DNA from 3 places in the Klebsiella sp. Sb-30 genome. Region 1 is predicted to be linked to each of the others. Evidence: predicted binding sites of a transcription regulator. Region 1 holds the regulator's gene; each other region holds the start of a gene.

What was found. Region 1 encodes sigma-54, which starts transcription at its own class of promoters, with help from an activator protein. Its sites were predicted from a motif close to GTTGGCACANNTTTCGCTNT; they were not measured.
Region 2: norV (anaerobic nitric oxide reductase flavorubredoxin) is a predicted target of sigma-54. The motif match lies at 1,856-1,875, and genes of this name have one in related genera.
Region 3: glnA (glutamate--ammonia ligase) is a predicted target of sigma-54. The motif match lies at 1,592-1,611, and genes of this name have one in related genera.

What each region holds. Positions count from the first base shown of each region.
Region 1 covers NZ_CM172749.1:550,134-553,416, reverse strand. Annotated here, with positions in the region: gene lptA (lipopolysaccharide ABC transporter substrate-binding protein LptA) at 1-161, shown strand, start outside; gene lptB (LPS export ABC transporter ATP-binding protein) at 168-893, shown strand; gene rpoN (RNA polymerase factor sigma-54) at 941-2,374, shown strand; gene hpf (ribosome hibernation promoting factor) at 2,397-2,684, shown strand; gene ptsN (PTS IIA-like nitrogen regulatory protein PtsN) at 2,757-3,245, shown strand.
Region 2 covers NZ_CM172749.1:1,123,806-1,127,088, forward strand. Annotated here, with positions in the region: gene norW (NADH:flavorubredoxin reductase NorW) at 1-365, opposite strand, end outside; gene norV (anaerobic nitric oxide reductase flavorubredoxin) at 362-1,810, opposite strand; gene norR (nitric oxide reductase transcriptional regulator NorR) at 1,998-3,283, shown strand, end outside.
Region 3 covers NZ_CM172749.1:5,312,432-5,315,714, forward strand. Annotated here, with positions in the region: gene typA (ribosome-dependent GTPase TypA) at 1-1,320, opposite strand, end outside; gene glnA (glutamate--ammonia ligase) at 1,699-3,108, shown strand.

The DNA of each region.
Region 1 (3,283 bases):
TGGAACAGATCGATAGCAACATCCAGGGCGACAAAATTACCTATCTGGTGAAAGAGCAGAAAATGCAGGCGTTCAGCAATAAAGGCGGACGCGTGACGACGGTTCTGGTTCCTTCGCAGCTGCAAGACAAAAGCACCAACCAGCAAAAGAAGGGTAACTAATTCGTTATGGCAACATTAACCGCAAAGAATCTCGCCAAGGCGTATAAAGGCCGCCGCGTGGTGGAAGATGTCAGTCTGACCGTGAACTCTGGCGAGATCGTTGGCCTCCTCGGGCCAAACGGCGCCGGTAAAACCACGACCTTCTACATGGTGGTCGGCATTGTGCCGCGCGACGCTGGCAACATTATTATCGACGATGAAGATATCAGCCTGCTGCCGCTGCATGCCCGCGCGCGTCGGGGGATCGGCTATCTGCCGCAGGAAGCTTCCATTTTCCGCCGCCTGAGCGTGTACGATAATTTAATGGCGGTTTTGCAGATTCGCGACGATCTCAGCAGCGAGCAGCGTGAAGACCGCGCGAAAGAGCTGATGGAAGAATTTCACATCGAGCATCTGCGCGACAGCCTGGGACAGGCGCTTTCCGGCGGTGAACGCCGCCGCGTTGAAATCGCCCGCGCGCTGGCCGCTAATCCGAAATTCATTCTGCTGGATGAGCCTTTTGCCGGCGTTGACCCCATTTCCGTTATTGATATCAAACGCATCATCGAACATCTGCGCGACAGCGGTCTTGGCGTGCTGATCACCGACCATAACGTCAGGGAGACGCTGGCCGTCTGCGAACGCGCCTATATCGTCAGCCAGGGCCACCTGATCGCCCACGGCACCCCGCAGCAAATCCTTGAAGACGAGCAGGTTAAGCGCGTGTATCTTGGGGAAGACTTCAGACTCTGATAGGGTAGAGGTTACAGACGTTTTAGCCGGAGATATTAGCCCTGAATATGAAGCAAGGTTTGCAATTAAGGCTAAGCCAACAGCTTGCCATGACGCCACAACTGCAACAGGCTATTCGCCTGCTGCAGCTGTCCACGTTAGAACTCCAGCAAGAACTCCAGCAGGCGCTGGAGAGTAATCCGCTGCTTGAGCAAACCGATCTTCACGATGAGGTAGAAACCAAAGAGGTCGAGGACCGCGAATCGCTGGACACCGTCGACGCTCTTGAACAAAAAGATATGCCGGAAGAGCTGCCGCTCGACGCCAGCTGGGATGAAATCTACACCGCCGGCACCCCGTCCGGAAACGGCGTTGATTACCAGGACGACGAGCTGCCTGTCTATCAAGGCGAAACGACCCAAAGCCTGCAGGATTACCTGATGTGGCAGGTTGAACTGACGCCGTTTACCGACACCGACCGCGCCATTGCCACCTCGATTGTCGATGCCGTTGATGACACCGGCTATCTCACTATTCGGCTGGAAGATATTGTCGAGAGTATCGACGATGACGACATTGGTCTCGAAGAAGTGGAAGCGGTGCTAAAGCGTATCCAGCGCTTTGACCCGGTCGGCGTCGCGGCAAAAGATCTGCGCGACTGTCTGCTGGTTCAGCTTTCCCAATATGCTAAAGAGACGCCGTGGCTGGAAGAAGCCCGGCTGATCATCAGCGATCATCTCGATCTGCTCGCCAACCATGATTTCCGCTCCCTGATGCGCGTCACCCGACTGAAAGAAGAGGTGCTGAAAGAAGCCGTTAATCTCATCCAGTCCCTCGATCCGCGCCCCGGTCAGTCGATTCAGACCAGCGAGCCGGAATACGTCATTCCCGACGTGCTGGTACGTAAGGTCAGCGGCCGCTGGGTCGTGGAGCTTAACTCCGACAGCATCCCACGTCTGAAGATTAATCAGCATTACGCGGCCATGGGCAATAGCGCGCGCAATGATGCAGACAGCCAGTTTATCCGCAGCAACCTGCAGGAAGCTCGCTGGCTGATCAAGAGTCTGGAAAGCCGCAATGATACGCTGTTGCGCGTCAGCCGCTGCATCGTCGAACAGCAGCAGGCCTTCTTCGATCAGGGTGAAGAGTTCATGAAACCGATGGTGCTGGCGGATATTGCTCAGGCCGTCGAAATGCATGAATCCACCATTTCACGCGTTACCACCCAAAAATATCTGCACAGTCCGCGCGGTATTTTTGAGCTGAAATATTTCTTTTCCAGCCACGTGAATACGGAAGGCGGCGGCGAGGCATCGTCGACGGCCATTCGTGCGCTGGTGAAGAAGTTAATCGCCGCGGAGAATCCCGCGAAGCCGTTGAGTGACAGTAAGCTGACCACCATCCTGTCCGAACAGGGTATCATGGTGGCACGTCGTACCGTCGCTAAGTACCGAGAGTCTTTATCCATTCCGCCATCTAACCAGCGTAAACAACTGGTTTGATACAACCGATAAGGAAGACACTATGCAGCTCAACATTACAGGACACAACGTCGAGATCACCCCTGCACTGCGCGAATTCGTTAATGCGAAGTTCAGCAAGCTGGAGCAGTTTTTCGACAGGATCAATCAGGTCTATATTGTGTTAAAAGTAGAGAAGGTGACGCAAATTGCGGATGCCAATCTGCATGTCAACGGTGGCGAAATCCATGCCAGTGCGGAAGGGCAGGATATGTATGCCGCTATCGATGGACTCATCGATAAGCTGGCAAGACAGTTAACAAAACATAAAGATAAACTAAAACAACACTAATTGTCCGGGCGCCGCCCTTGCCTGCTGCCAGCCTTCATCGGTAGCAGGCAAGGGGCGCGCTCAGGTGAAATTATGATGAACAACGATTCGGCTCTACAACTGAGCAACGTCCTTAACCAGGAATGTACCCGTAGCCAGGTTCACTGCCAGAGCAAAAAGCGCGCGCTGGAAATCATCAGTGAACTGGCAGCAAAACAGTTAGGTTTGCCGCCGCAGGTGGTGTTTGAGGCGATCCTTACCCGCGAGAAAATGGGCAGTACCGGGATTGGCAACGGGATTGCCATTCCGCACGGTAAACTTGAAGAGGATACGCTGCGCGCCGTTGGCGTGTTTGTCCAGCTGGAGACTCCGATCGCATTTGATGCCATCGACAATCAGCCGGTCGATCTGCTGTTTGCGCTTCTGGTCCCGGCTGACCAGACCAAAACCCATCTGCATACGCTGTCTCTGGTTGCAAAACGACTGGCGGATAAAACGATTTGCCGTCGCCTGCGCGCAGCGCAAAGCGATGAAGAGCTGTATGAGATCATCACCGAAGCAGGAAGCAACGATGACGTATAACGGCCGTCGCCCCCTACCCTTTATCGTACTGAGGAGAA
Region 2 (3,283 bases), 570 kb from region 1:
ATCAGTTCATGCCCGGGTACCGGCGGGATAAACGGTGCGGCGCCGGTGGCCAGTACCAGCTTGTCGTAGCGCCATTCGCGATCCTGACTTTTCACCACTTTCGCTGCGGCGTCGAGGTCACTGACCCAGGTGTACGGGAACAGACGCAGATGGTACTGCTCGGCGAATTCGCCCGCCGTTTGCAGGGTCAGATCGTCGGCACGTTGGCCGCGGCTGACCACATGGCTGAGGTCCGGTTTGTTGTACTCATCCATGCTGTCGGCGGCGATCAGCGTCAGCGGAATGTGGGTATCCTGCTTGCGGATATTTTTCACCAGCTGACGGGCCGCAAAGCCCGAGCCGATGATGACGATGCCATCACTCATTTTGCCTCCGTTGCCAGAACGTCAAAGACATCTTTGCCGAGAGAGCACTCAGGGCACAGGAAGTTATCCGGGACCTCGCTCCACGGCGTCCCCGGCTGGACATCCTGGTTCGGTTCGCCTTTCGCCGGATCGTAAACCCACTGGCAGACGCTGCACTGCATCGACGGGCCGAGATCGGCTGCTGCTGCCGCGGCACAGGCGCAGTTTTCTTGTTCCGGCGCGGTTTGTACTGCGGCGACCGGCAGCGGGGAGAGCGCCCACTGGCGGGCAATTTCACGGCCGTGTTCGCGGCACAGCTCCAGCGCGTCGAGGTCCGGGCGCCATTTGGCCTTCAGGCTCAGGGACATTTCAAAACCGGCATCCTGTAAGCGGGTGGACAGGCGATCGACCGCACCGCCGCTCCAGCCGTGAGAGCCGAAGGCGCTGGCGCGCTTATTGCGAAAACGCAGGCCGGTCATCTCTTCAACCAGTCCGGCGATTTTCGGCATCATCACATTATTCATGGTCGAGGTGCCGACCAGCACCCCTTTTGAGCGGAAGACGTTGGTCAGTATTTCGTTTTTATCGCTACGGGCGACGTTGAAGATTTTCACCGCCACGCGCGGGTCCACGTCGGTAATTCCCTGGGCGATAGCATCGGCCATCATGCGGGTATTGTTCGACATGGTGTCATAGAAGAGCGTGATGCGGTCTTCCTGGTAATCGGCGGCCCATTTCAGGTACAGCTCGACGATTTGGGTCGGGTTGTCGCGCCAGACCACGCCGTGGGAGGTGGCTATCATGTCGACCGGCAGGTTGAAGCCGAGAATTTCGGTGATTTTTGGCGTCACCAGGCGGCTGAACGGGGTCAGGATGTTGGCATAGTAGCGCTGGCACTGCTCGAACAGCTCGGTCTGGTCGACTTCGTCATTAAACAGGTGCTCGTCGCAATAGTGCTGGCCGAAGGCGTCGTTGCTGAACAGGACCGCATCGCCGGTCATATAGGTCATCATGCTGTCCGGCCAGTGCAGCATGGGCGTTTCGACGAAGATCAGCTGCTTGCCGTTGCCGATGTCGAGGCTGTCTCCGGTTTTCACCACCTTAAAATTCCACTCCGGGTGATGGTGATGGCCGGTTATGGAGTCAATGGCATTGGCGGTGCAGTAAATCGGCGTATCCGGGATACTGTTCATCAATTCGGTCAGCGCGCCGGCATGGTCTTCTTCCGCGTGGTTAATCACGATGTAGTCAATATCGGCAAGATCGATCTCGCTACGCAGGTTCTGCACGAACTCGCGGCTGAATTTATGATCGACGGTATCAATCAGGACATTTTTCTCTTCCCGGATGAGATAGCTGTTATAGCTGCTGCCGCGCAGCGTTTTGTATTCGGTGCCGTGAAAATCACGCACTTCCCAGTCACGTTGGCCAACCCAATGAATGTTATTTTTAACCAGAATAGACATAGCAACCTCAATTAATTCAGCGTGTTCAAATAAGATGAGTTGCTTATATCAAGTTACGTGCCAACTTTTTAATTGATTGATTTTTAATGTTTTTAATGTTTTTTGCTAAACTAATTGATGTCAAAATGACAATGGTTAAAATAGTCGTTATGACAATTAATGGTGTCAAAATGACAATGAGGCTGCAATGAGCTTTTCCCTGCAGGTTCTGGCGAAAATCGCCATTGATTTACAAAGCGATATTGGTCACGCCGACCGATTCTCGCGTCTGATCGCCACCCTACGGCAGGTGCTGGGATGCGATGCCTCGGCGCTGCTGCGCTACGACGCCCATCAGTTTGTGCCGCTGGCGATCGACGGACTGGCGCAGGATGTGCTGGGGCGACGCTTTGCGCTGGCCGGGCACCCGCGGCTGGAGGCGATTGCTCGCGCGGGGGACGTCGTGCGCTTCCCGGCGGACAGCGATCTGCCCGACCCTTATGACGGGCTGATTCCCGGCCAGGAGAGTCTCAAGGTTCACGCCTGCGTTGGGCTGCCGCTGTTTGCCGGACAAACCCTGATAGGCGCATTGACCCTGGACGGTATGGACGCCGACCGTTTCGATAGCTTTAGCGATGAGGAGCTACGGCTGATTGCCGCCCTGGTGGCAGGAGCGCTGAATAACGCGCTGCTCATTGCCCGTCTCGAAAATCAGAACGTGCTGCCGGAGGCGAGCGCGAGCTATACGCCCCCCGACCGTCAGGAGATTATCGGCCTGTCGGCGCCGATACAGCAGCTGAAAAAAGAGATTGATATCGTCGCCGCGTCGGATTTGAACGTGTTGATTAGCGGCGAAACCGGCACCGGCAAAGAACTGGTGGCGAAAGCGGTTCATCAAGGGTCGCCGCGGGCGGCCAATCCGCTGATCTATCTGAACTGTGCAGCGCTGCCGGAGAGCGTGGCGGAAAGCGAGCTGTTCGGGCATGTGAAAGGGGCGTTTACCGGGGCTATCAGCAACCGCAGCGGCAAGTTTGAAATGGCCGATAACGGGACCCTGTTTCTTGATGAGATTGGGGAGCTGTCGCTGGCGCTACAGGCTAAACTGCTGCGCGTATTGCAGTATGGCGATATCCAACGCGTGGGCGACGATCGCAGCCTGCGGGTTGATGTACGGGTACTGGCGGCCACCAACCGCGATCTGCGCCAGGAGGTGATTGCCGGCCGTTTTCGCGCCGATCTCTATCACCGCCTGAGCGTGTTTCCGCTCTCGGTGCCGGCGCTGCGCGATCGCGACGATGACGTGGTGCTGCTGGCGGGATATTTCTGCGAACAGTGCCGCCTGCGGATGGGGCTGGCGCAGGTGGTGCTGAGCGATGCCACGCGGGCAAGTCTGCGCAGCTGGCCGTGGCCTGGCAACGTGCGCGAGCTGGAACATGCGATTCATCGCGCGGTGGTGCTGGCGCGGGCGACGCAGGCTGGCGACGAGGTGCGGCT
Region 3 (3,283 bases), 620 kb from region 1:
GTCGAGACGTACGCGGCCTTTGCCATCTGGATTCATGTTTTTCAGGTCGCCTTTACGCTCACCCAGAGCCTGCATGACAGAACCCTGATGCTGCTCTTCAACGTCCAGCGTTACGTTCTCGAACGGCTCTTGTTTACGGCCGTCGATTTCGCGGAAGATAACTTTCGGACGGGAAACCGCCATTTCGAAACCTTCACGACGCATGTTTTCGATCAGAACTGACAGGTGCAGTTCACCACGACCGGAAACGCGGAATGCATCAGCATCCGGAGTTTCTTCAACGCGCAGCGCCACGTTATGCACCAGCTCTTTGTTCAGACGGTCAAGAATCTGACGAGAGGTAACGTACTTACCTTCTTTACCACAGAACGGAGAGGTGTTAACGCAGAAGAACATGGATACGGTTGGCTCATCGACTGACAGCGCCGGCAGCGCTTCAACATTCTGCGGATCGCAGATGGTGTCAGAGATGTTCAGTTCGCCCAGACCGGTGATCGCGATGATATCGCCCGCTTCAGCAATATCGCTGTCGATACGCTCCAGACCCAGGTGGGTCAGAACTTTACCCACTTTACCGTTACGGGTTTTGCCTTCGCTATCAACGATAGTGACCTGCTGGTTTGGCTTCACTTTACCGCGTTTGATGCGGCCGATGCCAATGACGCCAACGTAGTTGTTGTAATCCAGCTGGGAGATTTGCATCTGCAGCGGACCGTCAAGGTCAACGTTCGGTGCCGGAACACGATCGACGATGGTCTGATACAGCGGAGTCATATCTTCAGCCATATCTTCGTGATCCAGACCCGCAATACCGTTCAGCGCAGAAGCGTAAACGATCGGGAAGTCCAGCTGTTCGTCGGTCGCGTCGAGGTTAACGAACAGGTCGAATACCTGATCGACAACCCAGTCAGGACGCGCGCCAGGACGGTCAACTTTGTTGATGACAACAATGGGCTTCAGGCCATGAGCAAATGCCTTCTTGGTTACGAAGCGCGTCTGCGGCATTGGGCCATCCATTGCGTCAACAACCAGCAGAACGGAATCAACCATGGACATTACACGCTCAACTTCACCACCGAAGTCGGCGTGCCCAGGGGTATCAACGATGTTGATACGGTAGTCATTCCATTTAATGGCGGTGTTTTTCGCGAGGATGGTAATCCCGCGCTCTTTCTCCAAATCGTTGGAGTCCATCACTCGCTCTTGAGTTTCGGCACGCGCGTCGAACGTACCGGATTGCTGCAGCAGCTTATCAACCAGGGTAGTTTTACCATGGTCAACGTGCGCGATGATGGCGATATTACGCAAATTTTCGATCACAACTTTGCCTCAGGCATTAGAAATAGCGCGTTATTGTACACGGATTAATCGCAGTACAAAACAGGATCACAAACATCCTCCACAAACAAGTATTGCAGAGTTTCTTTGTGATCGCTTTCACGGAGCGTTAAAAGGGTTATTCAAGGTCAATTGCACCAAATTAGTGCCCAATGTTCACACAATTGCACTATATTGGTGCAATGCATTCATAATGGTGCAGCCCTTTTGCACGATGGAGTGCATGATAACGCCTTTTGGGGGCAATTTAAAAGTTGGCACAGATTTCGCTTTATCTTTTTTAAGGCAACAACGCCACATTAAGCAGTTAAAAAGTTTTCGTTACCACGACGACAATGACCAATCCGGGAGAGTTTAAGTATGTCCGCTGAACACGTTTTGACGATGCTGAACGAGCACGAAGTGAAGTTTGTCGATCTGCGCTTCACCGATACCAAAGGTAAAGAACAGCACGTCACAATTCCTTCTCATCAGGTAAATGCCGAATTCTTCGAAGAAGGCAAAATGTTTGATGGCTCCTCGATTGGTGGCTGGAAAGGTATTAACGAATCTGACATGGTTCTGATGCCGGATGCGACCACTGCGCTGATCGACCCGTTCTATGAAGAACCGACGCTGATCATCCGCTGTGATATCCTGGAACCAGGCACGCTGCAGGGCTACGACCGTGACCCGCGCTCCATCGCCAAACGCGCGGAAGAATACCTGCGCTCTACCGGTCTGGCGGACACCGTTCTGTTCGGGCCAGAACCAGAGTTCTTCCTGTTCGACGATATCCGTTTCGGTGCCTCTATTTCTGGCTCCCACGTTGCTATCGACGACATCGAAGGCGCATGGAACTCCTCCACCAAATACGAAGGTGGTAACAAAGGCCACCGCCCAGGCGTGAAAGGCGGTTACTTCCCGGTTCCGCCGGTTGACTCCTCTCAGGACATCCGTTCTACCATGTGTATGATCATGGAAGAGATGGGCCTGGTTGTTGAAGCTCACCACCACGAAGTGGCTACCGCGGGTCAGAACGAAATCGCGACCCGTTTCAACACCATGACCAAAAAAGCGGACGAAATTCAGATCTACAAATACGTTGTGCACAACGTTGCGCACCGTTTCGGTAAAACCGCGACCTTCATGCCGAAGCCGATGTTCGGTGATAACGGTTCCGGTATGCACTGCCACATGTCTCTGTCCAAGAACGGCGTTAACCTGTTCTCTGGCGACAAATATGCAGGCCTGTCTGAACAAGCGCTGTACTACATCGGCGGCGTTATCAAGCACGCTAAAGCGATCAACGCCCTGGCAAACCCGACCACCAACTCGTACAAGCGTCTGGTCCCGGGTTACGAAGCACCGGTCATGCTGGCTTACTCTGCCCGTAACCGTTCCGCTTCCATCCGTATCCCGGTAGTCACCTCGCCGAAAGCACGCCGTATCGAAGTGCGCTTCCCGGACCCGGCGGCTAACCCGTACCTGTGCTTCGCAGCACTGCTGATGGCAGGCCTTGACGGTATCAAGAACAAAATCCATCCGGGCGAAGCGATGGACAAAAACCTGTACGACCTGCCGCCGGAAGAAGCGAAAGAGATCCCACAGGTTGCAGGCTCTCTGGAAGAAGCACTGAACGCGCTGGACGCTGACCGTGAGTTCCTGACCGCTGGCGGCGTGTTCACCAACGACGCTATCGATGCTTACATCGCCCTGCGTATTGAAGAAAACGACCGCGTACGTATGACTCCGCACCCGGTTGAATTCGAACTGTACTACAGCGTCTGATTTTGCTGTAAATCCCCGGTATTCCGTGTTGTGGCGTGGGGTACCGTGGATATTTTGTTGCCGTGGAAACTTTCAGCCCATCTCAGGATGGGCTTTTTTCTCCACCAACACTCTGATCTCATGCGCTTTTTACCTATAAAAAGCTATACTGCACTAAAATAGTGCACTCTTTTCA